Regions from separate parts of the Paenibacillus sp. JZ16 genome, predicted to be linked through region 1. Evidence: predicted binding sites of a transcription regulator. Region 1 holds the regulator's gene; each other region holds the start of a gene.
What was found. Region 1 encodes Rex, which represses fermentation and respiration genes when NADH is low (regulators of the CRP and FNR family bind a similar motif). Its sites were predicted from a motif close to TTGTGAAATATTTCACAA; they were not measured.
Positions count from the first base shown of each region.

Region 2: a site for Rex is predicted at 1,446-1,463, ahead of BJP58_RS21510 (DUF438 domain-containing protein). Genes of this name have one in related genera too.
Region 3: a site for Rex is predicted at 3,908-3,925, ahead of BJP58_RS18055 (cytochrome ubiquinol oxidase subunit I). Genes of this name have one in related genera too.
Region 4: a site for Rex is predicted at 2,854-2,871, ahead of BJP58_RS17650 (TorD/DmsD family molecular chaperone). Genes of this name have one in related genera too.

Region 1 covers NZ_CP017659.1:7,023,892-7,032,164, forward strand. The annotation lists gene dinG (ATP-dependent DNA helicase DinG) at 1-1,687, shown strand, start outside; gene BJP58_RS31540 (redox-sensing transcriptional repressor Rex) at 1,750-2,415, shown strand; gene BJP58_RS31545 (amidohydrolase) at 2,390-3,691, shown strand; gene BJP58_RS31550 (cell wall elongation regulator TseB-like domain-containing protein) at 3,723-4,241, shown strand; gene BJP58_RS31555 (hypothetical protein) at 4,506-5,039, shown strand; gene BJP58_RS31560 (AAA family ATPase) at 5,032-6,534, shown strand; gene BJP58_RS31565 (3-hydroxyacyl-CoA dehydrogenase family protein) at 6,669-7,541, shown strand; gene BJP58_RS31570 (acetate/propionate family kinase) at 7,538-8,273, shown strand, end outside.
Region 2 covers NZ_CP017659.1:4,763,046-4,771,318, forward strand. The annotation lists gene BJP58_RS21505 (FAD-dependent oxidoreductase) at 1-1,010, shown strand, start outside; gene BJP58_RS21510 (DUF438 domain-containing protein) at 1,551-2,807, shown strand; gene BJP58_RS21515 (DUF5381 family protein) at 3,143-3,616, shown strand; gene BJP58_RS21520 (mechanosensitive ion channel family protein) at 3,790-5,043, shown strand; gene BJP58_RS21525 (cysteine hydrolase family protein) at 5,173-5,721, opposite strand; gene BJP58_RS21530 (winged helix-turn-helix transcriptional regulator) at 5,830-6,318, opposite strand; gene BJP58_RS21535 (hypothetical protein) at 6,355-6,531, opposite strand; gene BJP58_RS21540 (glycoside hydrolase family 3 C-terminal domain-containing protein) at 6,780-8,273, shown strand, end outside.
Region 3 covers NZ_CP017659.1:3,956,872-3,965,144, reverse strand. The annotation lists gene BJP58_RS18075 (MFS transporter) at 1-62, shown strand, start outside; gene BJP58_RS18070 (TetR/AcrR family transcriptional regulator) at 222-812, shown strand; gene BJP58_RS18065 (NAD(P)H-dependent oxidoreductase) at 873-1,451, shown strand; purine riboswitch at 1,558-1,659, shown strand; gene ade (adenine deaminase) at 1,917-3,719, shown strand; gene BJP58_RS18055 (cytochrome ubiquinol oxidase subunit I) at 4,007-5,410, shown strand; gene cydB (cytochrome d ubiquinol oxidase subunit II) at 5,397-6,413, shown strand; gene cydD (thiol reductant ABC exporter subunit CydD) at 6,413-8,273, shown strand, end outside.
Region 4 covers NZ_CP017659.1:3,856,588-3,864,860, reverse strand. The annotation lists gene BJP58_RS17665 (MFS transporter) at 1-787, opposite strand, end outside; partial or broken gene mobA (molybdenum cofactor guanylyltransferase) at 935-1,590, shown strand; gene moaA (GTP 3',8-cyclase MoaA) at 1,736-2,740, opposite strand; gene BJP58_RS17650 (TorD/DmsD family molecular chaperone) at 3,082-3,759, shown strand; gene BJP58_RS17645 (efflux RND transporter permease subunit) at 3,837-7,046, opposite strand; gene BJP58_RS17640 (TetR/AcrR family transcriptional regulator) at 7,093-8,028, opposite strand; gene BJP58_RS17635 (DMT family transporter) at 8,180-8,273, opposite strand, start outside.

The sequences.
Region 1 (8,273 bases):
CCTTGGCGGCCGTGGAGGGGATTTCTGGGAGACCATCTCCAGCGATTCGGATTCCTGCCTGGGCCGTGCCTGCCCATGGTTCCGCAAATGCTATTATCACAGGGCCAAACATGAAGCGGGCATCGCGGATGTTGTCATTACGAACCATTCGAAGCTGTTCACCGACGTGAAAGCGAATCACCAGCTGCTTCCGAGTTATGAGCGTCTCGTCATCGATGAAGCGCATCATCTGGAGGACGTCGCGGGCAAGCACCTTGGCTTGCAGATGAAATATTTTTCGGTTGTCCATACGTTGACCCGTATGTACAAAGACAGCCGAAGCGGTCAGCTTCCGGCTCTTCGCCAGCTGCTGCAAGCGTCGTCCCATGAGAAGGCTGTCGAGTGGTCTTCCATCATCGACCGGATTTATCCGGATCTGATCACCGTCAAAGAGAATTGGGACCGGCTCAGCGACCAATTGTTCGGACTTCTTCCGGAGCGCGGAGACGCGACTCCGGGGGATGCCGGTCAATTCTCGCTTCGCTTATCGCCGCTGAAGAAGCCGAAGGATTGGAATTCGCTGGCCGAGCTGGAGCATCAAATCCATCTGACGCTGGGTGATGTCGTTCGCAAGGGTGACAAGCTGATTGCCGAAATGAAGGAAGATCTGGACGACTACAGCGCGGACAGTCTGTTAACAGACCTATCGGGTCTGTTTAAGGACCTGGCGGCACACCGCGAGGACCTGAGGACCTTCATGTCCCTGAACGATGAGGGCACGGTTTACTGGATGGAGGCGAACGGCAACTTCCGCGGCAAATCGCTGCAGCTTTATGCGGTGCCTGTCGACGTCAGCACCCACTTAAAGGAATTGTTTTTTGACAAAAAACAAAGCGTGATCCTGACATCGGCGACCTTGTCGGTGGACAAATCGTTTCAGTTCATGATCGAGAACTTGGGTCTTCAGGAAGCGGCAGATAACGGCAACCTGAACACGGTCCTGCTGCCGTCCCCGTTTAATTACAGGGAGCAGGCTCTCCTTGTTGTGCCGCGCGATTTTCCGAGCGTGAAGGGCTCGGTCGGGGATGCACTCTTTGTGAATACACTTGTGCAATCATTGGCTGATACGGCCATCGCAACGCACGGTCGCATGCTTGTCCTGTTCACCTCGTACCGCATGCTGCGTCAGGTGCATGAGCCCTTGAAGGAGGCGCTGGGATCCAGCGATATTACGGTACTGGGACAAGGGATGGACGGAACCAGCCGTACCAAGTTAATCCGGAGATTCCAGGATAGCAGCGCTTCGGTTCTGCTGGGCACCAGCTCCTTCTGGGAAGGAGTAGATATACCCGGTGAGGCGCTCACCTGCCTTGCCATCGTCCGGCTGCCGTTCCAGCCGCCGAATCACCCTCTGGTCGAAGCCAAGAGCGAGCTTCTGCAGCAGCAGAAGAAGAACCCGTTCATGAAGCTTTCGGTTCCGCAAGCGGTCATTCGCTTCAAACAGGGATTTGGCCGACTGGTACGGACCGCGCAGGATAAGGGGATTGTCATCGTTTACGATACTCGGGTCATTGAATCCTATTACGGGAAGTATTTCTTATATTCCTTGCCTGGACCGAAGATGGAGCACATGCCGACAGAGGGGATCGTTCCCCGAATTTCGAAATGGCTGCAGGAAGAGGCAGGCATAGGGAACCAAGCTGAATAAAGTGAAACCATGAACGAGCACAAACAAATGTAGTTATTAACCTATTATTAGGGGGAGCATGCATGAAATCGGAAAAAATTTCGGAAGCCGTGGTCCGCAGATTACCTGTATACTTGCGCTATTTGAATGAGCTTCAGAAAAGGGAGGTCTCCACGGTTTCCTCCCAGGAACTGGGGCAGAAACTGGACCTCAATCCTGCTCAAATTCGTAAGGACCTAGCGTATTTCGGTGATTTTGGACGGAAAGGGATCGGATATGACGTATCTTATCTGATCGAGAAAATTCGCCAGATTCTAAAGCTGGACCAGAAGATCAATGTCGCATTGATTGGGGCCGGTAATCTTGGACATGCATTATCGAATTACAATGCATTTCTGAAGGACAATATGAAGATTGTGGCGGTTTTCGATTCGTATTCTCCCAAAGTTGGTATGAAAATTAACAATTTGGTCGTACAGCCGATGGAGGAACTGGAGAAGACGGTTCATGAGTACGGCATTCGTATCGGGATTATCACCGTTCCGGATTTTGAGGCGCAGAATGTAGCGAATCAACTAATCGCGGCAGGCATCGAGGCTATCCTGAATTTTGCGCCGACCATCCTGAAAGCTCCACCCCATATCCGGATCCATACGGCAGATTTTACTACGGATTTGCAGAGTTTGGCCTATTATTTGGATAACGGCAAGGAGGATGCAGCACATGACGACAACGAAGTGGATGGTTAAAAACGGAACGTTTGCGGTACTAGAGGAAGGCAGATCCGTGTTACACGGATATATGGTCGTGGAGAACGACCGGATCACTTACCTGGGTGAAGAAGAGCCGACTGTCCAAGAGGGAACAGAAATCATCGACGGAACCCATCTGTTTTTCCTGCCTGGATTGGTGAATACGCACGGACATGCGGCCATGTCGCTTCTTCGCGGGTATGGCGACGATCTGGCACTGCAAGTATGGCTTCAGGAAAAAATGTGGCCGATGGAAGCCAAATTCACGGCCGACGATGTATACTGGGGAACCTCGCTCTCCGTGCTGGAGATGATTAAAGGCGGAACCACGACATTTGTGGATATGTATGATCATATGGATCAGGTTGCAAAGGTAGTGGAGGACTCAGGCATGCGCGGCGTTCTGACGCGCGGTGTCATCGGATTATGTCCGCCTGAGGTGCAGCAGCAGAAGCTGGAAGAGGCGGTTGCATTCGCGAAAGACTGGCATGGTCAGGCTGACGGTAGAATTACGACGATGATCTCACCGCATGCACCCTATACGTGCCCGCCGGATTTCATCGAAAAATTCGTGCAAGCGTCACATGATTTGAATCTGCCTTTGCATACGCATATGTCCGAAACGGAAACGGAAGTAGCTCAGAACGTAAATGACTACGGACTTCGCCCTGTTGCCCATCTAGAGAAGCTTGGCATGTTCTCCCGTCCAACGCTGCTTGCGCATGCCGTCCATCTGACCGATGAAGAAATCGAAATTCTGGCCAAACATCAAGTTATGGTTTCGCATAATCCAGGCAGCAATTTGAAGCTTGCCAGCGGCATCGCTCGCGTGCCTGCACTGCTGAAAGCCGGGGTCACCGTGTCTTTGGGTACCGATGGACCTGCCAGCAATAATAATCTGGATATGTTTGAAGAGATGCGGCTGGCCGCACTGATCCATAAAGGAGTAAGCGGGGATCCAACCGCAATTCCAGCATCCGAAGCGCTTCGGATGGGTACAGAATATGGAGCCAAGTCAGCCTTCCTTACGGATATTGGTACGCTTGCGGTAGGCATGAAGGCAGATATGATCGCACTGAACACGGATCAGGCGCACTTCCTTCCGAAGACGGATTACATTTCTCATGCTATCTACTCCGCCAGTGCGAAGGATGTAGAGCATGTATGGGTTGACGGCAAGCAGGTAGTGAAGAATGGCGCGAGTCTCACTCTCGATGAGGAACGTATCCGCCGGGAAGCGCAGCGTGCCTTTGAGCGTCTTACAACCCTCTAGGGAATAATCAAGGGGAGCGAGGAAGACGGATTTGAAGAAAAAAACGAAGTGGATATTGCTGAGTGTATCCGGCGTGCTGCTGTTACTGCTTGGTTTACAGCTCTATTATTCATATGTGATGAAAGATGCTTGGAATGAAGAAAGAATGGCAATTGCTGCCGCCAAACAGCATGGCCAATTGGTTACGTCCGGGAAGACCTATAAATCGGTGTGGGGCGAGGACAATAACTATTGGGTGATAAGCGGGAAGGATCAGGACAATCAAGATCGTATGGTATGGGTGAAATTTACGGATGACAACGTACCTGTTGAAGGTGCCGACGCTGTCCAATCCGTTTTGTTGAATACGGGGTTGTCAGAAGACCAGATGCGGGAGCAGATTTATAACGAATTGCCTGGCGCAGAAATTAAGCGGCTGCTGCCTGGAATGTATGAGGGCGAGTATGCCTGGCAGCTGCAGTATGAACACAACGGTCAGCGCGGTTATCGGTTTTATCGTTTTCAAGACGGTAACACCATCGGTAATGACATTATTCTTCCAAATCAATAAATAAGAAGTAGAGAGGGGCCCTTTAATATTCGCGGGTTCCTCTCTTATTTTCTCTATAATTGTAAGCGTATTCAGAAATAATATGGAAAAACTGTTCTAAATATTTTCACAGACATGCATGAAAAAGTATATAAGATGTGATATACTCATACTTGTACAAAATGAGCATATAAACTACATGCATCCCTATATATCGTTGTTATATGTATTATTGTATTGCAACATGATAGACAAAATTTCATACAGAAATGAAGGAGGAACTTCATGAAACTACGCATTGTACCTATCGTGCTGACTGTCGTGATCTCAGCATCGGTTCTCTTTGGCGGATGGTTTCTGTATCGGCAGATGGCTTTGCAAAATCCGCTGGCCAATGTTGTGTCACAATATGACGGCGTGAAGGATTCACATATAGATATTAAACAGAATACCGTTACTTTGAATCTTGATTTGGCTCCGGATACAAATTTGCAAGGCTTGGTCCAGCATATTAAGAAGGAAGGCAAGTCTGTGATTGGCAATCGGGAATTGAAAATCCAGGTGGAGGATCATTCCTCGGAAGCACTGGATCAATGGTGGGAGAAGGCGATGCTGTCAGTCGCTGAAGCGATGGATAATAAGCAGTATACCGATATTCAATCATCGCTCGAGCAGCTTGCTGCCCAGTCTCCGAATCTGAAAGCAAAAGCAACGATTGATGACACCAACGTCTATGTCAGCTTGTCAGACGGCAAGTCTGGTAAATTTATAATCTTGCCGCGTCAGTCTGGCAACATGGAGGTGTGGAATCATGCCTAAATTAGCTAAAGAAATCATGTTAGGCTTTATTCCGGTTTTGCTGGTATTCCTTGTGTTTGTCGGCGTGAACATCGTGCCCCTGCTCATCGCTGCAGCACTTGTAGGCGGCTTGTTGTTTATCGCGAAGATGAAGGGCGGCATCGCAGTAGGCGCAGCGAATGAGCGGAAGCGGAAAAAGAGCGGACCTGCCAAGCTGACGTTCGAAGAAATCGGCGGGCAGGATAATGCGAAGCAAGAGCTGCGTGAAGCACTGGATTTTCTGATTCGTCATGAAGACATTAAGAAATTCGGGATTCGTCCATTGAAGGGCATTCTTCTCACCGGGCCTCCGGGAACAGGGAAAACGTTGATGGCTAAAGCCGCTGCCCATTACACCGATTCGATCTTTGTCGCTGCATCCGGCAGTGAATTTGTTGAGATGTATGTCGGTGTTGGTGCAGGGCGCATCCGGGATTTGTTCAAGGATGCCCGTAACCGTGCGGCAAAGGAAAACAAGCAAAACGCCATTATCTTCATCGATGAGATCGATGTCATTGGCGGTAAACGCGAAGGCGGCCAGCAGCGCGAGTACGACCAGACGCTGAATCAGCTGCTAACCGAGATGGATGGCATCTATTCGCAGGATACTCCTCGTATTCTGGTAATTGCCGCGACAAACCGGAAAGAAATGCTGGATAGCGCACTGCTGCGTCCAGGGCGTTTCGACCGTCACATTCAGGTCGATCTGCCGGATAAGAAGGGACGCACTCATATTTTGAATCTGCATGCGGGCAATAAGCCGCTGCATGAAGATGTCGACTTGGAGAAAATCGCCGAAGAAGCATACGGCTTCTCGGGCGCACAACTCGAGAGCGTCATGAATGAAGCGGCCATTTACACGATGCGCGAGAATGAACAGTTTATCCATCAGCGTCATTTGTCCATGGCGATTGACAAGGTAATGATGGGTGAGCGTTCCGACCGTGAATCGAATTTGGAAGAGAAGAAGCGCGTTGCCATACATGAATTGGGACATGCTATTATGGCAGAGCTTGTGCGTCCCGGCAGTGTGAAGCAAGTTGCACTCAGCCCGCGTGGTAAAGCGCTAGGTTATGTTCGTCATAATCCGCAGGAGGAACAATATCTATACACGAAAACCTTCCTGGAAGAGCAAATTATGATTGCGCTTGGCGGTGCGGCCGCCGAAGAGATCTTTTACGGAGGCCGAAGCACAGGCTCAAGCAATGACTTTGAGCAATCGCTGAACATCGTGGAGACGATGATGAAGTCAGGTTTGACGTCGCTGGGCATTGTTAACATGAACATGGTAACAACTGAAGAGTTAATGAAAGAGAATAATGTGATTTTGGAAGAGTTAATGAACCGCACCAAGAATCTCTTGGAACAGAAACGGCCAATATTCGACAATTCACTTGATATCCTGTTGAAGGAAGAAATTCTCTCGGGGGAACAATTTCGTTGTCAATTTCGTGAAAACGCGCTTTTACCAGCATAAATTGTTATGCTGGTTATTTTTTTTTACTTTTTTGTCGTGCTAAGATATTATTATACTTTGTGCTCTGAAAATGTATTTTTCGACAAATGGGGTACAATAAAGTATAGAGATAAGGAAAGGGTGGAGTAGAAACCATGTACTTCAAAAAAATCGGCGTCGTAGGCGGCGGGACTATGGGGCAGGGCATTGCGGAGATGCTGGCAGCCAAAGGTCTTGACGTACTGCTCGTAGAGAAAACTCCAGAGAAACTGGACTATTCATACCGAATGATCGAGACCAGTCTAGATAAACAATTGGAGAAGTGGGGGATTACCCAGGCAGAGAAGAAATTGATACTGAACCGGATTCAAAAAGTAACTCATTTTGCCGAGCTTAGCACCTGCGATATGGTGATTGAGACCATTATAGAGGACTTGGAAGCGAAGAAAGAGGTCTTTACACAGCTTGATCAAGTATGTCCGAGCCATGTGATATTAGCAAGTAATACATCCACGCTTAGTTTGACGGAGCTCGCCAGCTCCACCAAATATCCTGAGCGTGTTATTGGCATGCACTTCATTCATCCTGTTTCCAAGGTAGACCTTGTTGAAATCATCCGCGGTCTGAAAACTTCCGATCATACGTTTACGGAAACGAAGCGCTTTGTTGAAGAAGTTTCGGATAAAAAAGGCATCATGGTATATGAGTCTCCAGGTTTCGTTACAACCCGCATGATTACCCTCATGATCAATGAAGCGATGCACTTGCTGCAAGAGGGCGTGGCTTCGGCGGAGGATATCGATGACGCAATGAGAATCGGATATAACTTCCAGCATGGACCGCTTGAGATGGCCGACCGTTTCGGTTTGGATTCCATTCTCGCTGCGCTGGAGCGCATGTTCCGCGAGTACGGCGAACTGAAATACCGTCCATCGATTGTCTTGAAGAAACTGGTCCGCGCAGGGCAACTGGGCGTTAAAACCGGAGAAGGCTTTTTCAAGTACGATAAGGATGGTGACCGGGTATGAATATTCTCGTAATTAATGCAGGTAGTTCTTCACTGAAGTATCAACTGTACAACATGACGGATGAATCCGTGCTGGCAAAGGGCTTGGTCGAACGGATCGGCATGGATTCCTCGATTCTGACGCATAAGCCGACGGGAAAACAGGATGTAACCGAAGTCAGCGAAATTCTGGAGCATACCACGGCCATCCGCAAAGTGCTGGGCATGCTCACGAACGAGGAGCACGGCGTGATCGATTCCATCGACAGCATTCAGGCCGTTGGACACCGCGTCGTGCACGGCGGGGAGTCTTTTAAAGAATCCGCGCTCGTTGACAGTGACGCCAAAGCGGAAATCCGCCGCTTGTTCGATTTGGCTCCGCTTCACAATCCTGCATCGATGATGGGGATTAAGGCAGCAGAAACCAATATGCCGGGCGTCCCGCAGGTCGTTGTATTTGATACGGCGTTCCATCAGACGATGCCGGAGAAATCATACCTGTACGCTATTCCGAGAGTACTTTATAATAAATATAAAGTACGTCGTTACGGTGCGCACGGCACGTCCCACGCCTATGTCAGCCAGGCAGCGGCAGAATTTCTGAACCGGCCGCTGGAGGATCTGAAGATCATAACCTGCCATATCGGTAACGGTGCTTCCCTGACAGCAGTAAAAGGCGGGAAATCCATCGATACCTCCATGGGGATGACCCCGCTGGAAGGGCTCATGATGGGTACGCGCAGCGGTGATTTGG
Region 2 (8,273 bases), 2.3 Mb from region 1:
GCGAAGCGGGGGTGAAGCTCGTCTCGCACAGCTTCGTTGACGAAGTCGGACGTGAAGGCGAATACATCCAGTCCGTGACCCTTACTGGAAAATCGGGGCGAATCAAGGTTGACGGGAAGATGTTCGTCGATGCGTCCGGGGATGCGGACGTCGCTTATCTGGCGGGAGCACCGACGCTTCAGGGGCGCGAAAGCGACGGGCTGTCGCAGCCGATGACGATGAAATTCCGGATGCGGGGTGTTGACGTGGAGGCGATTCGGAAGGCGATGCTTGCTGATCCCGACAATTTTTATCACAAGACGCCGTTTGCCGAACTAGAGAATGAGCGTATTCCGCTCACGGGGGTTTCCGGCTTTTATAAGGAGTGGAAGGCTGCCGAGGTCCCGATCAACCGCGATCAGGTTCTGCTGTTTATCGGGCCGGAGAAGGATGAGGTGCTGATTAACTGTACGCGGGTACAAGGCTTAAGCGCGACCGACGTCGAGGAACTGACTTTGGCGGAGGAGGAAGGGCGCAAACAGGTGCTGATGATGGCGGAATTTTTGAAATCGCGGGTGCCTGGATTTGCCGAGGCCTCCATTTCCTCGGTTGCCCCCCAGATCGGAATTAGGGAGTCGCGCCGAATCGACGGTCTGTATCGGTTAACGATGGAGGACGTGGTGACGGGACGACATTTTGAAGACGGCATTGCGAGGAGCGGTTATCCGGTTGACTTGCATGATCCGTCAGGCAAAGGGATCATGGAGGCTACCATCGAGAATGACGGTTCCTACAGTATTCCATACCGCTGCCTGGTGGCCCGAGGACCAGTAAATCTGCTCGCGGCAGGGCGCTGCATTTCCACCACGCATGAAGCACTGGCGACCACGCGCTTGACGCCAAGCTGCATGGCTACGGGAGAAGCGGCGGGCACGGCGGCGGCCCTGGCCTGCAAGATGGGAATCACCGCGGCGGAAGTCGATGCATCGCAGCTCAGGGAGATGCTGTACGCCCAAGGGGCGATTGTGTGAAGAGACGCGGGCTAGCCGCTCCGGTATAACTTGGGGCGGCTCCGTATTTTTGTAGTGTGTTTGAGGCGGACTGCTTTTTTGCATCTCCTTAAAGCTCGTTTGTAGGTTTCCTTGTTGATTCAGACGAAGAAATTCAAAAGTGTATTGCTGATTCAGAAGTACGAATAGCCTGTGTTCGGGTTGGTGGAGCCTTGGTAAAAGAGTGTTACGGATTTTTTACTATAGGGTTCGACCCCCTTCTATACATACAATAATGAAGCGACCGTAACCGGTCGCTTTTTGTTTACGGTCCCCGTAGCAATTCGGAAACAAGGGTTGTTACGTATATATGGCTGAGCGGGCTTCGTTCAGTCGTGCGGCCATTCCGTCAAGCGGATAAAGATTTTTCGAAGATGACGTATCACCTTTTCTATGTTCAATGAATCTTCATTCCCTATGTGCTTTTAATCACAAGTCACGGTGCATGAGAATGCTAGTTTAGAGAAGTAAACAGAATAGAACTTTATCTTTATATAATGAATCAAAACAGAGGTGATGAACATGAGTGAATTAATTAATAACCGTGAGGAAGGAATTTCTGCTCATCGAACTGCCCGGCTACATTTGCTCAAGGAAATCATTAAAGAGCTTCACCATGGAAAAAGCGTGGAGGAAGTAAAGTCAAAATTCAACCAAGCTGTAGGCGAAATATCGGTTGATGAAATATCGGAGCTGGAGCAAGTGCTGATGCAGGAGGAAGGAATCCCGGTAACCGAAGTACAGCGACTGTGCAGCGTGCATGCTGCGGTATTTAAAGGTTCCATCCAAGACATTCACAGAGCCCATAAGCCTGAAGAGCAGCCTGGACATCCTGTGTTTACCTTTAAGATGGAGAACCAAGAAATCGATCGACTGGCAAACTTCAAAATCGCACTGCATCTGGATCAGTTTCTTAAGGATCAAGGAGAGGCAAATCGCCTCAAATTGCTGGAGGATTTCAGTCTCCTCTATGATGTAGACAAACACTACAGCCGCAAAGAAAATTTGCTGTTTCCTTTTCTTGAGAAATACGGAATTTATGGACCGACCAAGGTGATGTGGGCAGTAGATGACGGTATCCGAATGGGCATAAAAGAAGTGAAATCCAAACTTACTCATTTTGATGGGCATGCCGAGATCGTAGTGGATCTGGCCAGACGCGTCTTAAACGAAGTTACAGAAATGATCTATAAAGAGGAACATATCTTATTACCTATGGCTCTGGAAAAGTTGACGGAGGATGAATGGCTTCAAATTGCTGCCCAAAGCGAAGAGGTCGGTTATTGCTTAATTGCGCCTGATCAACAATGGAATCCTGAAAGAGCAGCTGAGCCTGGCGCAGATCAGGGATTGGCGTCTTCTCCGCTGCAAGAGGGATATATCCGAATGAGTACAGGCATTTTATCGGTCAAACAGATGGAATCGATTTTAAATCATTTACCGGTCGACCTAACCTTTATCGATGAACATGATATCGTTCGATATTTTTCCCAGGGCAAAGAACGAATCTTCGTTCGTACTAAAGCGGTGATCGGCCGAAGTGTTCAGAACTGCCATCCTCCGCAAAGCGTTCACGTCGTCAATCAGCTCCTAGCTGATTTCAAAGCAGGTGTCAAAGATGCAGAAGATTTCTGGATCCCGGTTAAAGATAAGTTTGTCTACATTCGCTATTTTGCCGTAAGGGATGAAGAAGGGAACTATTTAGGCACGCTGGAATTCACTCAAAACATTAAACCGATTCAGGAGCTCACCGGTCAAAAACGGATACTCTCTCCGTAAGTTTATAGAGGACATCCTGACTAACGCGATCCGGCGAATTGTGGTTTCGAGCAGCCACGCTTCGCCATCATACATACTAAAGGGGCTGTCCCAAATGTCATTGTAAATGACGGAGACACGGCCCCTTTTTTCATTTAGTCAAACATAAAGAAACCGCTCTTTGATAAAATGGAGGTACCATCCAACCATAAACCAAAACGAGACGGTTTCTTGGTACATTCATCGCGCCGTTGTACGATTGGAGCCTTTATCGGTGAGGGCGCAGCTAAAGTGGTCAAAAATAGAGTTCGCTGGATTCGCGGACTATTCAAATAATTTCAGAAAGGCGTTAATTCATGAACGAGATATCTTATCGGAAATCCGTGGCATGGGGCAAAACACTTGGCAGTTTACTGTTTGTGCTGACCTGCCTGTTTCTGCTGTATGCGGCTTTTTTTATGGATACTTCCTTTATTCGTAAGTTCTTTTGTATCACATCAGCCATAATAGGGATTCCGTTTTTTGGAGGATATTTGGTTGTCAGCTTGCCAAAGGCACTGAAATCAGACACGCAGCTCATCACCTACGATCAAAATTCCATTTCAGATGGTACGCGGACCGTAGCCTGGACGGAGATTACAAGCATCAGCTACAGCGGCCCCTCCATTCGGGAGTGGCTGCTTCCGAAATTTCCTGTGCTGATTTTTCATTTGAAAAACAGAGAGACCTGGACAGTGAACACGTATTATTTGTTAACCGATACTGAAATTCAGTCTGTCATGAAGCGCCTGCGGGGGCTGGTCAGCCGTAACGGAAAGGAAACGAAATAGATCGGATCGAATCAGACAAAAAGAGCACCGAATCGGTGTTCTTTTTCGTTTTCCTTACAGACTTACCAAGCATCTTCCAAATCAACCCAGCGATGTCTTATCTTGAACTTTGCGTAGTACTAGAATCTCCTCTATAATAATAGGCTAATCTTAAACTGCGTCAGGAGGAAACAATGGACTTTATCAAAAATCAACTAGACGGATATGGCATGAGCGAACAAACCATTGGATATCTCTCGAATATGATCATGGTTGTATTTATCGCGGTGATCTCCGTGCTGGCTAATTTCATAGCCAAAAAAATCGTGCTGAAGACGATTGTTCATATCGTCAACAACAATCGGTATACGTGGGACAATATTATCGTTGAGAAAAAAGTGTTCCACAAGCTGTCGCATCTCGTGCCGGCAATCATTATTTATTTTTCGGCGTCCATCTTTCCGGCTTATCAAGTTTTGATTGAAAAAGCTGCAGCAACGTACATGATTATCGTCGCCATCACGGTGTTGAATGCACTGCTTAATGCGTTTGATGACATTTATCGTTCGTTTGAGGTTTCCAAGATCAGACCGATTAAGGGATACATTCAGGTGGTGAAAATCGTTCTCTTCATCATCGGCGGCATCGTGGTCATCTCCAACCTCATCGGGCAGAATCCTTTGATCATTCTCAGCGGGCTTGGTGCTATATCGGCTGTTCTGATGTTGGTTTTCAAGGATTCCATATTGGGTCTGGTGGCAGGCGTTCAATTATCATCGAATGATATGGTGCGCGTCGGCGACTGGATTGAAATGCCGAAATATCATGCGGACGGTGACGTCATCGATATTACATTGAATACGGTAAAAGTAATGAATTTTGATAAAACGATCACGATGATTCCAAGCTACGCCCTCATCTCGGACTCGTTCAAGAATTGGAGAGGCATGCAAGTATCCGGAGGCAGAAGAATTAAGCGAAGCTTCTATGTCGATACGAGCAGCATCTGCTTTTGCACCAGGGAAATGATTGAGGAATTTCAGAAGATTCACTACCTTACCGATTACGTCACGACAAGAGTAAATGAAATTAACGCCTACAACATCGAACACGAGATTAATACGGAAAGCAAAGTGAACGGCAGGCAGCTTACGAATGTAGGCGTATTCAGGGAATATATCCATCAATATCTGCGGAACCATCCGAAAATCCATAAGGATATGACGCTGATTGTCAGACAATTAGCGCCGGGAGATAACGGACTTCCATTGGAAATCTACGCTTTCAGCAATGACACCAACTGGGGAGTGTATGAATCGATTCAAGCGGATATCTTTGATCATATCTTTGCGGTTGCGCCAACCTTCGGGCTTCGTGCCTTCCAGAATCCAACCGGTCATGATATCGTCCATCTTAAAGAAAGCCCGGAATATTCGCGAGGATATTAGATCGGCTTACGAAATTATTTACAAACAGGTACCCATAGCCCGCACCTTTTAAAGTGTTCGGACCATGGGTACTTTTTTAATATGAGGCAGGCCCTTAAGCGTCTGTTGTTTTAGTTTATGTAATGAAAGTCAGATCAAGTCGTAAAGTCTGCTCGTGTCGACTACTTGAGCAAAGGTATCTTGTAGCGATGCCATAAATGTATCATGGACGGTTTTTGCAGGAATTACCGTATCATTCCATACTACATCTCGGGTGGTGCACGCATCACTGAGCAATAGGACTTCATAGCCCAGGCGACTTGCCGTTCTCACGGTCGAATCGATACAGATGTGGCTCATCATGCCGCCAATGACCAACCGCGTGACTTTAATGGATTCGAGATATTCTTGCAGTTCCGTTTGAAAAAAGCTGTCTGGCGTGTGCTTAACGATGACTTGTTCGTCGGATTGGGGTTTTATGCCTTCATGAATGTTGATCCCTTCGGTTTCGGGGAGGAAAAATGTAGCGTTATACTCCAGAAGAATACACTGAACGTGGACAATAGGCAAATTCTTCTCCCGGAATAGCGACAATGCTTCTTGAGCATGGGTTAACGCTTGATCGGGATTGAATAATTCATTTCTACCTCCTGGAAAATAATCATTCTGAATGTCTACTAATAGTAACGCTGTATTCATGGTTCATGGCTCCTTTACTCGTAGTAAAATCAATTTCTACAAGTATTATAATTTCGGACCCGTGAACGGTGAATTACCCACTTTTTTGTGGGTATGGTGATCATGATTTCATAACTTATAACTGATGCCTTTGCGGTCGAGAAGCTCGGTTTGACCCCGTTCCACCATATATTCAATGCCGATCTCTTGCATAATCAGTACCGCCTCTAACAGCTTCCTCCCGCGTTCCGTAAGATAGTATTCTACGTGTAGCGGATACCCTTCCGTTTTGATTTTATCAACGATCCCGCAGGATATAAGTTCTCTTAAATGCTGTAGCAACATCTTTTGGGTGATCTGATCAATATCTCGCTCCAGTTGGGCTAAGGACGTGTTCCCATTTTTCAATTGATATATGATCATGGTTTTCCATTTGCCTTTTATAATGTCATGAGCAATCTCTAATGGGCAGGTACATCTCTCTCGAATTATCATCGAACTCACCTCTATGCCATCATAACAAATGTAATAAAATCGTGACACTTGAACATAAAAAAAGTAGCATGTAATACCATAAGAAAAGCGACCGCTACGGGTCGCCTTTTTACGTTTTCTCATTGAAAAGGAGATCAGTAAGGTTTGTCACCGACGCTCCTAATGATAGTTCTTGGATTCATTTTCTTTGTATTTGTCATCGCTGTTATGCAGCGCTTGTTTCCGGCGATCGTTGCGGGCTTGTTGCTGTTGCTGGGCCTCTTGGCTGTTTACAGGTGTTTCTGCCAGTTGTTCCACCGTGTTGATCAGGTTCTTGTCCGGTTGGTTCGTACTCAATGGAAAGCACCTCCTTGTTTACTTTTTTTCGGTTATGAAGTTTATTATGTGCTGGCTTAGGAAGGGCTATTCGTAGGTCGTCTTAACAAGCAAAATCTCCAGAAGACTTTTTTTATATACTCCTATACAGAATTTGTTACTATGATAGTAGAAGATGCCTTACACCTGATATTGGAATCAGCTGGGCATTTACATACCTTTCTTCATATTGATTGGATCTATGGAGAAAACAAACAGGAGGGAATATATTGAGTACACAGAGACTGGGAGTTCCTTTGGAAGGCTTTGCGGAGTTCAGCCGAAAGGTCGCCGCCGAAGGTGCCGTACTGTTAAAGAATGAAGGACAAGTTCTTCCCCTTCAACCACACGAAACCGTTTCCGTTTTTGGCAGAACGCAGATTAATTATTACCGCAGCGGTACGGGGTCAGGCGGGAGCGTTCATGTATCCCATACAACAAATCTGCTCGGCGGTCTTCGGGATAAGAAGAACATCACTGTTAATGAAGATTTGGCAGCTGTTTATGAACAGTGGATTGAACAGAACCCTTTCGATAATGGCGGAGGCGGCTGGGCGGCCGAGCCGTGGCATCAGAAGGAAATGCCTTTGACCGATGAGCTGGTATCCGCAGCAAGACAGGCATCCGACAAGGCGATTGTTGTCATCGGACGAACAGCCGGTGAAGACCAGGACAATGCCAATGAGCCGGGCAGTTACCAGTTAACGTCCGAAGAAATAGCCATGCTGCAGCAGGTGACAACACACTTTGAGCAAACGATTGTGGTGCTGAATGTGTCCAACATTATCGATATGAGCTGGATGCGTGATGATAGTTATGCACACCCGATTTCCGCTGTGATCTATGCTTGGCACGGTGGCATGGAAGGCGGCAACGCCATTGCGGACGTATTGGTTGGCGAGGTGACGCCAAGCGGCAAATTAACCGACACGATTGCTTACTCGATCGAGGATTATCCATCGACTCGTAATTATGGAAATGAACTAAAGAATGTTTATCAAGAAGACATTTATGTGGGTTACCGTTTTTTCGAAACGTTTCGACCCGCTGCTGTCCAGTATGAATTCGGTTTCGGGTTGTCGTATACGCAGTTCGAAATCGAGCCGCAAGAAGCCAAGTTAACGGTCAAAGAGGGAACACAATATATTGAGATCGGTGTGAACGTAAAAAATATCGGGACCACCTATACAGGCAAAGAGGTTGTTCAAGTTTATTACGAAGTGCCGCAAGGCGTGCTGGGTCAGCCTGCCAAGGTGTTGGCGGCATTCGGGAAGACGCAGGAGCTTGGACCGGGCGATTCGCAGCAGCTTACGATCAGCTTCCCGGTTCATATCATGGCTTCCTATGATGATGCAGGTGTGACGGGGGTGCTTTCCGCTTATGTATTAGAGGCTGGAACATACCGTTTGTATGTGGGAACCAGCGTGAGAAATGTGGAGCCCATCGGTTTGGATGGCCAAGATGGTTACGTTGTACAAGCGCTGCAAGTCGTGGAGCAGCTGCAAGAAGCCATGGCGCCAACGGAGAACTTCACACGTATGAAGCCGGGCGCTCGAAAGGAAGACGGCTCCTATGAACTCACTTTTGAAGAGGTGCCGCAGCGGAAGGTTTCCATGGAGGAACGCATTCATCAAAACCTGCCGCTTACCTTGGAGCAAACAGGTAATCGAGGTTATACCTTAAGGGATGTGTATGAGGGAAAGGTCAGCATGGAAGCTTTTATT
Region 3 (8,273 bases), 3.1 Mb from region 1:
TCCCGCTTATGCTGCTGTACGGCAAAAAGGTAAAGGCGGCGCCTGTTGAAGCCGGAGCTTAAGATAGGCATGAGATTGAGCTCATGGTTAAAAAAGGTTGGGTGTGCATTTTAAGCGGCGAAAAGCGAAGAAATATGAATGGAGAGGCACTCCGGGCGAGGAGGAGCCTCTTTTTTGCGTTGGTTATTGCAATTTGGTTAGCGTTCACTTATGATATGAGCATGAAAAAGAAACCACATTTCGATAGCAAGAAGAAGGATATTTTGCAGGCTGCCATGAAGCTCTTCGCGGAGAAGGGCGTGGACGGCGTATCGGTGAAGGAGATCGGCGCGGCGGCGGGCGTAACGGATGCGGCGATCTATAAGCATTTTACGAATAAGGATGCCGTGGCAGCGGAGGCGTTCGAGGAATACTGCAGCAGCTATACGCGTCTGGTGGATGATTATGCGTCCCGCCCCGGCTTGTTTACAGAGCGGCTGTCGGCGCTCGTCACCCGGGTGCTGGCTTCGTATGACGAGGATAAATACGGCTTGCTGCTCTTGTCCCAGCATCACGAGCTGTTTACGGAGGTGCTCAAGAGCAGAGGACGCCAGCCGCTGGACGCCTTGCATGATCTGCTTGAGCAAGCGGTCTTGCAGCGGGATATTCCGCCGCAGAATACGCGGTTAACCTCCGTGTTGATCATCGGTGCATTCAACCAGTTGGCGATCGCAACGATGCAAGGGGAGCTGGAGGAACCTTTGTCGCCGCTGGCATCTGAAGTGACGGCGCATTTATTGGCATTAACAGGTTTGGGAAAAGGTCCGGCGTGACCTTTTCTTTTTACCATTAGGTTAGTGTTTGTTAACCAAATTACGAGGGGGAAGAAACATATGAAAAAGGTTTTAATTATTCAAGGCAATCCCATTGCGAACAGCTATGGCAGCCTGCTGGCCGAGGTCTATGCGAGGGGGGCGGCCGAATCTGGGGCGGAGGTGCGGGAGCTGGTGCTTGCGGAGCTGGAGTTTGACCTGAATCTCTCCGGCGGCTATGAGGGTAAACAACCGCTGGAGCCGGATCTGCAAAAAGCGCAGGAACTGATCTCTTGGGCGGATCACCTGGTATTTGTGTACCCGAATTGGTGGGGCGGCATGCCGGCACTGCTCAAAGGGTTCATCGACCGGGTGTTTCTGCCGGGCTTTGCCTTTAAATACCGCAAGAACTCGCCCTTGCCGGAGCAGCTGCTCAAAGGGAAGACGGCCCGTCTGATCGTCACGATGGATTCGCCGTACGTCTACTACCGTTTCTATCTCGGCCAGCCGGGGCATCAAATGATGAAACATTCCATTCTGAAGTTTTGCGGCGTAGGCAGTGTGCGTGCCACGAACATTACGCAGCTTCGCAAAATGCCTGAAGTGGCAAGAAAGCAATGGCTTGAGCGTGTACACAGAATGGGACGGAAATTGGCCTAAAGCTGGCAGAGTGTGTGATGTACAGTTCCTTCCAATGGCTTGACTTCTCGGGCAGGAGGATTATAATTCATACAACAAATGAAACGAAAAGAATGGAAGGGTACGTTTTTTCAAAATCAAATCTTGATGTATATGCCGGGGAATAGGGCCCAGGCGTTTCTACCAGGTTACCGTAAATGACTTGACTACATGAAGGTTGAGAATCCCACCACCTAGCTAAAGCTCCGCAATTATGGAAGCCGGGCTGGAAAATCATCTTGATTGGAATCCGGCAGGTTTTAACGGATGAGGTGATGTGCAGACTAGATAGCATACCATTGCTGATGCACGGGACTTCTCTTCCTCTATGGATATAAGTACAGGCACCCCGGGCAGATACGCTGCCCGGGGTGTTTGGCGTGTTATACAGCGGATCGATTTTGTATTCTTACCGTTCATTAAAAAAAAGGGGAGCGTGCAATCATCATGAGTTCAATCCAGAGACAGAAACGATACGAGGTCAGCCGGCAGCTGGGGAAGGTTGCCTTAGGACAGGAGCCAGCCGATCTGGTCATCAAGAGCGGCACGCTGGTAAATGTGTTTACAGGCGAGCTTCAGGAGCGAGTGGACGTGGCCATGGCCTCCGGGCGCATTGCTTATATCGGCAACGCGGATCACACGATCGGGGAGGGGACTCGGGTCATCGAAGCGAATGGCCGATATATCTCGCCGGGCCTGCTCGACGGCCATATGCATGTGGAGAGCACGATGCTCACCGTGACCGAGTTTGCCAAGGCGGCTATCGTTAGCGGAACGACAGGGGTATATATGGATCCCCATGAGATTGCCAACGTATTCGGCATGGAGGGCGTGCGCTGGATGCACGAGGAAGGGCAGCAGCTGCCGATGAAGGTGTTCACCACCATACCTTCGTGTGTGCCGTCAACCTTCGATCTGGAGGATGCCGGGGCGCAGCTGGGCGTAGCCGACATTGAGGAAGGGCTGACATGGCCCGGTGTTGCCGGGCTTGGCGAAGTGATGAATTTCCCGGGCGTCGTGTATGGCGATCCGACCATGAGCGGGGAGATCGAAGCCACGCTGCGTGCAGGCAAGACGGTGACCGGGCATTTTCCGGCAGAGGACGACCGGATGCTGCAGGCATATATGGCAACCGGCGTAAGCTCCGACCATGAGACGGTAACCCGGGAGCAGGCTTTGGAGAAGGTTCGCCTCGGCATGCACCTGATGATCCGCGAGGGTTCGGCTTGGCAGGATGTGAAGGAAGTTGTTAAGGTCATAACGGAAGATAAGGTGCGCACAGACAATATTTCTCTGGTTACGGATGATGTGTATCCGCAGACGCTGTTGAGACTCGGACATATGAACCATGTGGTCCGCCGCGCTATGGAAGAGGGCGTGGACCCGGTTACGGCGATCCAGCTGGGAACGATCAACGTGGCTCGTTATTTCGGGATGGACATGGAGCTTGGCAGCATTTCACCTGGCAAAACGGCGGATATATTGCTGATTGATGATCTGTTGAGCATGGTCCCTTCCGTTGTGATCACGGATGGCGAAGTGGTTGCAGAGAACGGCCGACTCGTGAAGGCGTTCCCTGTATATCAATACCCGGAAAAAGCCTTTAACTCGGTCAAACTGCAGCGTTCGCTTACTGCGGATGACTTTCTGCTGCGCAGCAAATTCGATGCAACTCGCACGGAAGTGAACGTGGTGCGCGTCATCGAGAACAGCGCCCGTACCGCTAAAATGACGGCGGTGCTCTCCGTGGAGCAGGGCGTCATCCAGCCAGACCTGGATCAGGACGTGGTTCAGCTGGCATGCATTGAGCGCCACGGCACGACGGGACAAATCTCGCTCGGTTTTGCGAGCGGCTTCGGACTGAAGTCCGGCGCAGTTGCGTCCACGGTAGCGCATGACAGCCACAATCTGCTTGTGATGGGCACAAATGCCGAGGATATGGCACTCGCGGCGAATGAGCTGGCGGCGTGCGGTGGCGGCATGATCGTAGTACGGGACGGCAAGGTGCTGGCGAAGGTGGCGATGCCGATTGCCGGTTTGCTGGCGGACCGTCCGGTTGAGATCGTAGCGGAGGAGGTCGCTGCCTTGGAGGAAGCTTGGAAGGAGCTCGGATGCTACATTCATGCCCCGTTCATGACCTTCTCGCTCATTGCGCTGCCGGTGATTCCGGAAATCCGCATAACCAACCGCGGGATCGCGGACGTAACGGAATTCAAGCTCATCGAGACCGAGATTGGCGCGGTTCAATAAGGGCGCAGATACACCGAAGCAGGCTGGCCTTCATGTCAGCCTGCTTTTTATATTGTAAATACAGGCTTTTAAATCGCGAGCAGAGGCAGCGAGTCCTTTCCATTTTCCTCGATGTGCACAAAATCGCAATTCACTTAGTGATTTTCGTCACAAATTTATAACTTTTTGCTCCAGTTTCAGTCCTGATATTGTGATGTTTATCACAATCCTTTAGGGCGTGGTCTGCGACAATACAAAAAGAATCAAATTTGAAGTGATCACGTGAGCTAAAGGAAGGGGTATCTGATATGGATCCGGTTATGCTGGCGCGAATTCAATTCGCATCGACAACCATTTTTCACTTTATTTTCGTACCGTTGTCCATCGGGTTGGCGTTTCTGATTGCCATCATGGAGACGATGTATGTTGTTAAAGGCCAGGAAGTCTACAAGAAAATGGCGAAGTTCTGGGGAAAGCTGTTCCTGATTAACTTTGCGGTCGGGGTTGTGACAGGGATTCTGCAGGAATTCCAGTTCGGCATGAACTGGTCGGATTACTCAAGGTTTGTCGGGGACGTATTTGGCGCACCGCTTGCCATTGAAGCATTGCTGGCGTTTTTCCTAGAGTCGACGTTTATTGGACTGTGGATATTCGGTTGGGACCGTTTATCAAAGAAGGTCCATCTGCTTAGTATCTGGCTGGTGTCCTTCGGCACCCTGATGTCCGCATTCTGGATTCTGGCAGCGAATTCGTTCATGCAGCGTCCCGTCGGATTCGAGATGAATAATGGGCGGGCGGAGATGAATGATTTCTTCGCACTGATTACGAACGGTCAGCTGTTGGTGGAGTTCCCGCACACGATCTTCGGGGCACTGGCAACCGGGGCGTTCCTCGTTGCAGGTGTGAGTGCCTACAAGCTGATGAAGAAGCAGGATCTGGATTTCTTTAAGAAATCATTTCACATCGCCATCGTGATTGGCCTCATTACCTCTATTCTGGTTGCGGTATTCGGTCACCAGCAGGCGCAGTATTTGGTGGATACGCAGCCGATGAAGATGGCCGCTGCGGAGAGCCTGTGGGAAACGAGCGATGATCCTGCGCCTTGGACGGTCATTGCGGCCATCGATCCGGATAAGCAGGAGAACACGATGGAGTTTAAAATCCCGTATTTGCTCAGCTTTTTGTCCTACAGCAAGTTTTCCGGTGAAGTCATCGGGATGAAGGAGCTGCAGGCGCAGTACGAACAGCAATATGGTCCTGGAGACTATATTCCGCCGGTTCGTACCACCTTCTGGAGCTTCCGGATTATGGTGGCCGCTGGCAGCGTCATGATTCTGCTGGGATTGTACGGAGCGTGGCTGATGCTGCGCAAAAAGGTCGAGAAGGCCGGCAAATGGTTCCTCAGACTGATGCTGCTCGGCATTTCGCTGCCGTTCATCGCCAATACGTCGGGATGGATCATGACGGAGATCGGACGCCAGCCTTGGACGGTATTCGGACTGATCACTACGGAGAACAGTGTTTCACCGAACGTCAGCGCAGGCTCGATCCTGTTCTCGCTGATCATGTTTACTGCCATTTATGCGGTGCTGGCAGCCGTTATGGCGTATCTATTTATCAAAGTCATTAAGAAAGGACCGTATGCGGCGGAGGAAGAGGACCACCACGCAAGCGATCCGTTTAATAAGGAGGGCTACAATGCTGTCTCTTAACGAACTGTGGTTTGTGCTCGTTGCCGTCTTGTTTATAGGGTTCTTCTTCTTGGAGGGTTTCGACTTCGGGGTCGGGATGTCCACGCAGCTGCTGGCCAAAAATGATACCCAGCGCCGGGTGCTGATCAACTCGATCGGCCCGTTCTGGGACGCCAACGAGGTCTGGCTGCTGACGGCGGGCGGCGCCATGTTCGCCGCCTTCCCGAACTGGTATGCGACGCTGTTCAGCGGCTTCTACATTCCGCTTGTCTTTCTTCTGCTGGCCTTGATCGGGCGCGGGGTGGCCTTTGAATTCCGCGGCAAGGTGGGCGATGTTCGCTGGAAACGGGTGTGGGACGGTGCGATCTTCACCGGCAGCGTGCTTCCGCCATTTCTGCTCGGCGTTGTCTTTGCCTGCCTGATTCAGGGGCTCCCCATTAACGAGGAGATGCAGCTGCATGCCGGATTGTTTGATGTTGTGAATGGCTATACTGTGGTTGGCGGACTGACGATGGTGATGCTCTGCCTGCTGCATGGCTTGATGTTCACAACACTGCGCACGATGGGGGATCTTCAGGAACGGGCGCGCCGTATGGCCCGGAGACTCCTGCTTCCCGTAGCGGCCCTGTTCGTGGCATTCGGGGTGATGACGTATTTCATGACCGATATCTTCGTGAAGCGTGGCGTGGCGTTAACCGTGCTGCTGGTGCTGGCTTTGCTCGCATTCCTGCTGGGCGGATATTTCATGAACATCAAGCGGGACGGCTGGGCTTTCGGGATGACCGGGGCGGTTATCGCCCTGCTGGTAACGTCCGTGTTCGTGGGCTTGTTCCCGCGCGTGATGGTCAGCTCCATCCATTCCGCATTTGACCTGACTATTTATAATGCGGCCTCCGGACCGTATTCCCTCAAGATTATGACGATTGTGGCGGTCACGCTGCTGCCTTTCGTATTGGGCTATCAAATTTGGAGTTACTTCGTTTTCCACAAGCGGGTACATGAGAAGGAGCATTTGGAGTACTGATGGGAAAAGATCTGCTGGGATACAAAGGCGCCAAGACGGTATTCTTCCTTGTCGCCGTATGTACCCTGGCACAGAGCATGGCCATCCTCCTGCAAGCCAAGTGGCTGGCGGAAGCCGTATCCGCCCTGTTTGCGGGATCAACGCTGCAGGAGCAGGGGGAGACCATTGCCTTGTTCCTGCTTGCATTTCTGGCACGCCACGGCATCTCGGCTGTGCAGCAAGGATTCGCACAGCGCTTTGCCGAGGAGACGGGCACGAGCCTGAGGAAGCAGCTGCTGGATGAGCTGTTTCGGAATGGGCCGTCCTTTGTCCGGTCGGAAGGAACGGGCAATGTGGTTACGCTTGTGCTGGAGGGCATCGGCAAGTTCCGCAAATATGCGGAGCTGACCATACCGCGTTTGATGGGGGCGAGCATTACCCCGGCGCTGGTATGGCTGTACGTGTTCATGACGGACCGGATATCAGGCATTATTCTGCTGGTGACCATGCCGATTCTGATCGTATTTCTCATCCTCGTAGGGCTTGCCGCGAGAAAGCAAACTGAGCAGCAGCTGGATTCCTACCGAATGCTGTCCAATCATTTTGTGGATTCGCTGAGAGGGCTCACTACCCTGAAGTTTTTGGGACAGAGCCGTAAGCACAGCGAGAGTATACAGCAGGTCAGCGAGGGATATCGTGCAGCTACCATGCGGACGCTGCGCGTGGCGTTTCTGTCGTCCTTCGCACTGGATTTCTTTACGATGCTGTCCGTGGCATCTGTTGCGGTAAACCTGGGCTTGCGCCTCATAAACGGCAGCCTGGAGCTGCTGCCCGCGCTGCTCATCCTGATCCTGGCACCGGAGTATTTCCTACCGGTGCGCATGGTCGGGGCGGACTTTCATGCCACGCTGGACGGCAAGCAGGCAGGGGAAGCGATGCAATCCATGATTCAAGAGGCCCGGAAAGGGCGTTTGGGTGGAATCTCGGGTTCTGTTGCTGCGGAGGGTTCGGTCAATGGAGCAGGTCCATTCGAGCCAACTGGAGCGCTTGAAACCCCGGCGGCAGGAACGATGGAACGGACCTCAACGGGCTTAACATTTAAAATTCAAAATAATTTCTCTAATTCCAGCCTCAGACCGCAGCCGCGATTCCAATGGGATCACCAAAGCGTGCTGGAGCTGTCCGGAATCGGCCTCAGGCACGAAGAGTTGGGGCCGGCCTCCTTGGAGGATGTCAGCTTCCGGATACCGGGTCAACGCAAGATCGGCATCGTCGGGGAGAGCGGGGCCGGCAAATCCACGCTCATCGAGCTACTGGGTGGATTTATGGCGCCTACATCTGGCGTGATGGAGCTAAACGGCGTGAAGCTGGAGGACAGAAACCGGCGGGCGTGGCGGACCGAGGTCACCTATATGCCGCAGCAGCCGTATTTATTCGGTGCTACCTTGGCGGATAATGTGCGCTTCTATGCACCGGAGGCGTCCACAGCGCAAGTCGAAGCAGCGGTAGAAGCGGCGGGACTGTCAGATCTGGTGAAGAGCTTGCCTGGCGGACTTGAAGAGATGATCGGCGGCGGCGGGCGCGCTTTAAGCGGCGGTCAGGCACAGCGCGTGGCCTTGGCCAGAGCGCTGCTCGGCGACCGGCGGGTTCTGCTGCTGGATGAGCCGACGGCCCACTTGGATATCGAGACGGAATACGAGCTGAAGGAGACGATGCTTTCCCTTTTTCAAGATAAGTGGGTATTCCTCGCGACGCACAGACTGCACTGGATGCAGGATATGGATTACATCATCGTTCTGCATCAGGGGCGGGTGGCGGAAACGGGAACCCATGAGGAGCTTATCGCTCGGCAAGGCGTCTATTATGGGTTGATTACATCGC
Region 4 (8,273 bases), 3.2 Mb from region 1:
AGATCGCAAGGCCTACCATCTGCTTGGTACCACCAAGCTCCAGGATGTACAGGGACATAAAAGTGTTATTAGCTGTGTTCGGGATGGATACCATAATGCCTAACAGGATAAAACAGACAAAATAGGAGTTCAGAAACAGTCTACCGAGTCCTCTAAGGCTGACCGATGCCGATGCTGTCGTCTTCTGGATAGAGGGCAGCGTAAACATGAACACGGCCGCCACCAGCAGCATAATCGAGAACACGATGGCGATGCGCCCTGACCCGAGCCGATCGATGACAGGCCCTGCAGCGATGGCCGTCAGCGCCCATCCGAGCGAGCCCCATAGCCGGAAGGAGCCGAACTTTTGCTGCGTCCCCTCAATATAGGTTAGAATCAGCGAATTTGTCTGCGAGAACATCGGAGTCTGGAAGAAATAAAAGAAAATCATTGTCATGTATATCATTGCATAGGTATTCGCTTGAAATACAAGCTGAACCAGCAGCAGCGTACCGGTCATCATGATCAGCAGTATCCGCTTGATGTTTGCCGCCCGATCACCCCAGAACCCCCAGAACGGATTGGCGAAGATGGACACAAATGGCGCGATCGCCATCAGGCTGCCGATTTCAATTTTGCTCATGCCGATGTCTTGCAAATATAACTGGAAGAAACCGGTGAAGATGACCATGGTTCCGTAAATGAAGAAGTTGAACAGCTTGAGCGATATCAGCGAAGGTTGGGCGTTGTCCATATTCCGCAAGTAGGTCATTCCTTTCAAACCGAATACAATCCACAATCGCGGCATCGAAAAAATAGCCGCTTTCCCTTTCAATGTATCACGCATTGAAAAGGGATACAAACCAACTTTTAAATGATTTTCCATTATTCTGGTTATTAACCTATAAACTGAATCAAGTTTTTTTACAACGTGTAAGAAAGGCTGGTAGAATATATGAGCGGTCAACCCATAGATGTCGGCTTTTCGCCGGATCAGGTGACGGGTATCGTACTTGCAGGCGGGGCCTCCCGGAGAATGGGAAGAAACAAGGCGCTTCTGCCCATGCAGGGAATGAGTTTGATCGAGCGAACGGTCCAGGCGCTTGACGGGGTTAGCGGCCGCGTCATCCTATCCACCAATACCCCGAGTCTTATCAATTTCTCGGATTGGAATGCATTCCCGACCGTTATGTCGGGCAAGGCCCGATGGCGGGTCTTCATGCAGCGCTCAAGTCATCCCAAAGCACATGGAATATGGTCGCTGCGTGCGACATGCCCCATATCCATGAGCGTTTCCTTCGGGGATTGCTGTATCTGGCGAATCAGCAGCTCACCGCCGATGCTGTAATTCCTGTTGTAGAAGGCAGGGTGCATCCGCTGCTTGCGGCATATCGCAAAGAAATCGTAGAAGGCCTTGAACGCAGGCTGAACAAGGGACAACTTCGCATGGTGGAGTGGGTGCAGGAGCTGAATGCCGTCTTCGTGCACGAGGAGCAATTAGAGGCAATTACGGGTCTTGATCCGCGCAAAATTTTATTTAATATGAACACGCCTGGGGAATACGAGGCAGCAGGCGGCCTGATGAATGCGGACTTGCCTGAGGATAGATAGTAGATTTCTATAGCTGAATAAAGGTGTGCAAAAGCACGACGAAACGGTATTCATCATAAAAAAAACCCCGCCAGCTAAATGCTTGGCGGGGATTTTAATATCAACCATATGACTGCCTTCGGCTATTATACGCACAGCCGACGGTTTATCCGCCGATCTGTGACATACGCCGGACGGTTGGGGTATGGCTTTGCATTTTTTTCTCGAGCGCGAGCGCCATTTCATGATTCAACGGTTTGGAACCCAGCGCTTTGCGGAACAGGTTTGCCACCGCGGAAGGATCATCGACGACGCGGCGCACGTTAAATTCGTCGGACCAGTACAGGCAAGCCTTGATGTGGCCGTCAGCCGTCAGTCTGAGGCGGTTGCAGGAATCGCAGAAATGATCGCTGACCGGATGGATCAGACCGAAGGTTCCTGTAGCTCCAACCACCTTCATATTTCGTGAAGGTCCGTTGCCGGATGGCCCCTGCTCTTCCTGAATGGTCCAACCCGCCTCCTGGCACACTTCGGATACCCGGCTGAGCGGCAGATACGAATCTCGCCAGGCATCGGACGCTTGCCCGATCGGCATGTATTCAATAAAGCGGACATGTAGGGGACGATCGAGCGTCAGCGCGATAAAGTCGCGAATTTCGTCTTCGTTGAAGCCCTTCATTAACACCATGTTTAGTTTGATGGGATCCAGGCCGGCTTCATATGCGGCTTCAATGCCTTCCAGCACTTTACGCACTTGACCGCCGCGCGTAATGCGCGCGTAGCGATCCTCATGAAGCGAATCCAGACTGATGTTGATTCGGGTAAGTCCGGCTTCCTTAAGCAGGTGAGCTTTGGAGGGGAGCATGATCCCGTTGGTAGTCAGGGATATATCTTGAATTCCTTCAATGGAAGCAATCATATGGACCAAGGATTCCAGATCCTTGCGTACCAGCGGCTCGCCGCCGGTAAGGCGTACTTTGGAGACACCCATTGGGGCAAGGACGCGCATGATCGCTGCGATCTCTTCATAACTCATAATCTGATCGGGAGGTTGGAATTCCATCCCTTCTTCCGGCATACAATAGACACAACGAAGATTGCATCGATCTGTCACCGAGATACGAATATAATCATGGACCCGACCGAAAGAATCTTTAAGCGGTTCGATCATGGAAATCCCCCTTTATAGCATGCATGGTCACATTGTAGCCATTCCCCGAACGGGAGTCAATGCATTGTAAGGGTCATGTCAGCCGGACAAGCTGCGTGGATAAGTTCAAGGATTTGTGAGAAGTATCACAGAAAACGCTTTCGGGATCCAGTATATTGAAGCTGTGGACAAAAGCTTTCTCCCCTTGAAAGCGAGTAGTGACATTCTAGATTTCCGAAAGTTTCCTGATTTTTCCGAAATTTTCGGAAATCATTTCAAACTGCTTTCATTAGACGTTCATCTAAGATATACTGTCAAGGATATCACATCCAACAAGAAAGGTTACCAATAGGAGGTTCGATATGGCGATATCACCTGTTCAAACTTTGGAGGTGCCTGACGTCTGTCACAGATGGCTTGAAAACCGGGGTACGGTCTACGAGCTGCTCATCGATTTTTTGGGCAATTGGCCCAGCTTGTCTATGATTGCGGAATGGAGCCGCGGAAGCGGAATAAGCAAGGCTGCGGAGTGTTCGAAGGCCGGTACGGACCTGATGACCTATTTATGTGGACGCTCACCTGAGGAATTGGTTCGGATTTGCGAATACGAAGGGGCGGAATACCGCCGATTGCTTCAGCAGTCCAAACAGCGTCAAGCGGCAAAGTCTCATTACACGAAGGATGGATGCGCTCAGGATTTAGCCGATTGTTATGCATCCGTCGGTGTTGCCTTTAATAAACTGCACGGGGAAGCGGACGATCATATAGCCATTGAACTGGAATTTATGACACTGCTTCATGACCGTATGCTGAACAATACGTATTGTGAACATAGCATGCTGCAATTGATGGAGGTTCAAGAGAAGTTTCTGGAGGAGCATCTGTTGTCATGGGTGCCATCCCTCTGCAAGGATCTAAAAGGCTCCACGGAAAGCCCGCTTTATCAGTCGGTATTCAGTCTGCTCGAGGAGTTCCTCGCACAGGATCTGAACATGCTGAAGACGTGGAAGCATTCCAGGGAAGCTGTGCTGGTACATTAGCGAGCCAGGACCATATCATAGTCATCAAAAAAAGCCCCAGCCTCCTAATGTAGGAAGCCGGGGCTTTGATGTTCTAATTAATCTTCGATTCTTTTTTTGCTGAACTTCATCAGGAACTCGTACACGATAGGTACCACCACGAGTGTGAGCAGCGTCGAGCTGATCAGACCGCCGATAACCGTGATGCCAAGTCCTTTCGAAATGATGCCTGCGCTGTTCTCCCAACCGAATACGAGTGGCAGGAGAGCGCCGATCGTTGCGAGTGCCGTCATAAGAATTGGACGAAGACGGGTAGCGCCGGCTTCAAGCAGGGCTTCGCGGGTGCTCATGCCTTCGCGTTCCATATGGATCACGCGGTCGATCAATACAATCGCATTGGTCACGACGATACCGATCAGCATGAGTACGCCCATGAGTGCAGACACGTTCAGTGTCTCGCCTGTAACAAGCAAACCGATAATGGCTCCGATGACAATGAACGGCAGCGAGAACAGGATGGCGAACGGTGCGAGACCGCCACCGAATGTAACCACAAGCACAAAGTATACAATCGCAATGGCTGCCAGCATGGCGAGTCCAAGCTGTCCGAAGGTTTCGTTGATTTGCTCGGTAACGCCTCCGAACTGGACGGATACGCCGTCTGGAAGCTCAAGCTTGTTCACTTCAGTCTCCAGGTTAGTGGAGGCCGACCCAACATCGCTGGACAGGATATCGGCTGTGACGGTCACAACCATTTTCCCGTCGATGCGCATAATAGAGTCAGGAGTCGTTCCTTTTTCCACCTTGGCCACGTCCTTGATCGGCACTTCGATACCGAGTGGAGAGGTGACGGTTTCGTTCTCGATTTCTTTGATGCTCTTATAGGTCTTGCTGTCCGTTTCAATGTAAACATTGTAAGTCTTGTCCTCAATTTTGACTTCGGTCAAGACCGGACGTTCCCGTACGGGAGACAGCTTCATTGCCAATTGTCCTGCGGTCAGGCCAAGGGAGCTCAGCTTCTCTTGGTCAGCAACCAGCGTATACTGCTCGAACGCTTCGGACAAGCTGGTTTCTGCATTCTCGAAAGTGGCTGTATCCTTGTTGGCAAGCTCTGCAATTTGATCAGCTACCGGCTTGATCTGCTCCAGAGAATCGCCAAAGACGTTAACCGTTAACTGGCCGCCGCCAAAGCCGCCGGCTGCCATGTCCATATTGGACCAAGTACCGTCCGGTACTTCCTTGGCAAGATCCTCGACAAGGGCTTTTTTAACATCTTCGAAGTTTTTCGTGTCCGGGTCATACATAATATAGAACAATCCGGAATTCGCTGATCCCATACCAAGCGGATTGCTTCCGCCGATGGAGTACTGCATCGTTTCGACTCCAGGTTGATCCAGAATCAATTTCTCCGCTTTTAATGCGCGTTCCTCCACATCCTCCAGCATGACGCCGGGCTCAGGAGAATAAGTCACCATGGCATATTTGTCTTCCTGTTCCGGAATGAAGCTAACGCCAAGGTACTTCGTCAGGAACAAGCTTCCTGCCAACAACGCGATGGCTGCCAGGAATGTAATGGCTTTGTGATTCAGCGTCCATTTCAGAATGGAACGATACCCGCGGGCCATTGCGCCCGGTTTCTCCGCATGATCATGTTTGTTCTTCAAGCCTTTGCGGAACAGGCTGTGCGCCATAGCGGGCACGAGCGTGATCGCTACGACCAGGGAAGCGAGCAGTGCGAAGACCATCGTCAATGCAAATGGCATGAACAGCTCTCCGACCATACCGCTGACCAGGGTAAGCGGCAGGAATACCGCGATGGTTACGATAGTGGAGGACATGATCGGTACAAACATTTCGCGTGTAGCGGCGCTGATGAGCTCACGGCCCGTTAATTTCTCGGTCGAGAGGGACATGCGCCGGTAGATATTCTCGATAACGACGATCGAGTCATCGACAACCCGGCCGATGGCAACGGTCATGGCACCGAGTGACATCATATTCAGGGTGATATCCATTTGTCTCAGACAGAGCACAGCAATCAGCAAGGACAATGGGATCGAAATAATCGATATAATTGTCGAACGGATGTTGCGCAGGAAGACCATTATGATCAGAACGGCGAACAATGCGCCGAATAATGCCTTGGAGAGCATCGTATGAACAGAGTCTTCAATCGGCTTGCCTTGGTCCAGCATGATCGTCAGATCCATGCCAGGATAGAGGCCTCTCAATTCCTCTGCCTTGTCTTTCACCTGATTGACAACGTCCACCGTATTGGCGTCGTTGGCTTTCACGATTTGGATACCGATCGATTCCTTCCCGTTGGTGCGGGAGATGGATTCCGAGGTTCCAATAACTTCAATTTTGGCAATCTCGCTGAGTTTTACGGTTGGAATGCCGGTTGGAACGGCAGGAGCACCGCTTGTTCCGCCTGCAGCTGCACCGGATCCAGGAGCGCCTTGTTGGCCTGCCCCAGCTGCGTCACCGGAAGGCTGCTGCGATGGTTGTTGACCTGCCCCGGCATTCGGAGCGCCGGCTCCGGCAGCTGCACCGCCGCCGCCCGGAACAACCGGAATAGCGATATTTTTCAGATCGTCAATGCCGATAATGCCGCCATCAATAGCCACGGCCTTCTGGGATTTGTCCATTTCGAACATGCCGAGCGGAACGTACAGCGCGGAACCCTGCACGATACCTTTAACGGTATCCTCCGTCAAGCCAAGCTCGTTCAGTTTGTCCTGATTAAACTTAAGCTGTACCTCGTTCACGAATTGTCCGGCTACCTGGATGGAAGCAACGCCGTCCAAATCCTCCAGCTCCGGAACGATGTCATTCTCTGTGATGCGTGTCAATTCATCCAATGCCATGTTGTCTTTGTTCGCAATACTTAGGGAGACAACCGGCATGGAGCTCATGCTGAATTTGGATATGGTAGGTTTCTGAGCGTCGTCGGGCAGCTTTACCTCGTTAATGGCTTCACGAACAGCAGCCGTAGCGTTGTCCAGATCACTACCATAATCAAACTCAACCATGACATTGGCTGCATTCTCCATGGAAGTGGAGGTTACGGTCTTGACGCCGTCGATATTGCGAAGTCTCGTCTCGAGCGGTTTGGTAACATCCTCCACAACCCCTTCAGGAGCGGCGCCCGGATAGATCGCGGTGACACTTAAGAACGGGACGTTAATATCCGGAATGGTTTCTTGTTTCATCGTCAGTCCGCTGTATAACCCACCGAAGCTGACGATGATGGTCAGCAGCCAGATCGCAAACTTGTTGCGCAGCGAGAAATTGATAATTCCTTTCATTAGGCGATTCTCTCTCCTCTCCAAAACTCTATGTCTCTAACTAAAACTAACTTTCCTGCATAATTCCACCTGGTGTAAGATAGCTTTCCAGCACAGTAATGATGTTGCCCTTGAGCTCCTTATACAATGCTTCAAGGTCCTCGATCCCTTCCAAGTTAGCAAGCATTCCTTTCAGAACGGCTCGGCTGGGCTGGATGGCAAGCAGTTCCTTCTCCATAATATGGAGCGACTCCATTGCATCTTCCCGGACATCCGTCTCTACCTGAATCTTCTTTAGTTCATTCTTCATCGCCTTAATGACGATGAGCGGGTGACGAGTTGTGCGAATGTCGGTTTGGCATAATTGGCCCAATTGCCCCACCGCCTCCATTGGGATCAGGGGCTCGGGCCGTCTGCGCAGAATACTGTCCACAATATCATCGAGCAGCTGAATCTGGTGATCAGCGGTGATTCCCACATTCAAATGGAACCCGGGCATGAACAGGAAGTGGATATACGAACCCAGCATACTGCCCATAAACATGCCGATTTCCAATGTGTATGGCTCTACTTCGGGTCCATAAATGGATTTCAGCTTATTGTTAAACCACTGCAATGCAGCCAGCATTTCCTGTCGCATGTTTTCCTTGTCAAAAGGCGGTTTCCCCGGCATCTGATCATGGAACTGCTTCAGAAGAAATTCCCGGATCTCCAGAAAATGGATCAAAAGCACTTCCGTCTGCTTGCGCAGCTGCTCCTTGGGTCCGAGAAGCGGATCGTGGTCGACCCGGAGAATCTCATCCTTAATCCGGCTTGCGATATGCTCGTAAATGCTCTTTTCCAGTTCCTCTTTGGACTTGAAATGAAGATAGAGGCTGCCTTTCGACATCCCGCATACTTCGGCGATTTCCTGCATGGAGGTATCCGAAGAGCCCTTCGCGGAAAACAGCTGCATCGCAGTGATGAGAATTTGCTGTCGTTTTTCTGCCGTTTTATCAGCCAATCAATAGCTCACCTCACTTGAGAACTTTGCGGTTCTTGGATTGACCATAAGGTCAAGAGTTATTATATATGAAAAAGAACGACCGTTTCAACTTTACTACGGTCGTCCTTTACGTTAGGTTCTGAAAACTTATGAAATTTTACAAAAGTAATTAACTGATCAATTTCAGACCGACAGCCGAGCACAGGATCATGGCGATAAAGAGCACGCGCCGCCATTCCTTCGGTTCACCGAACAGGAGCATC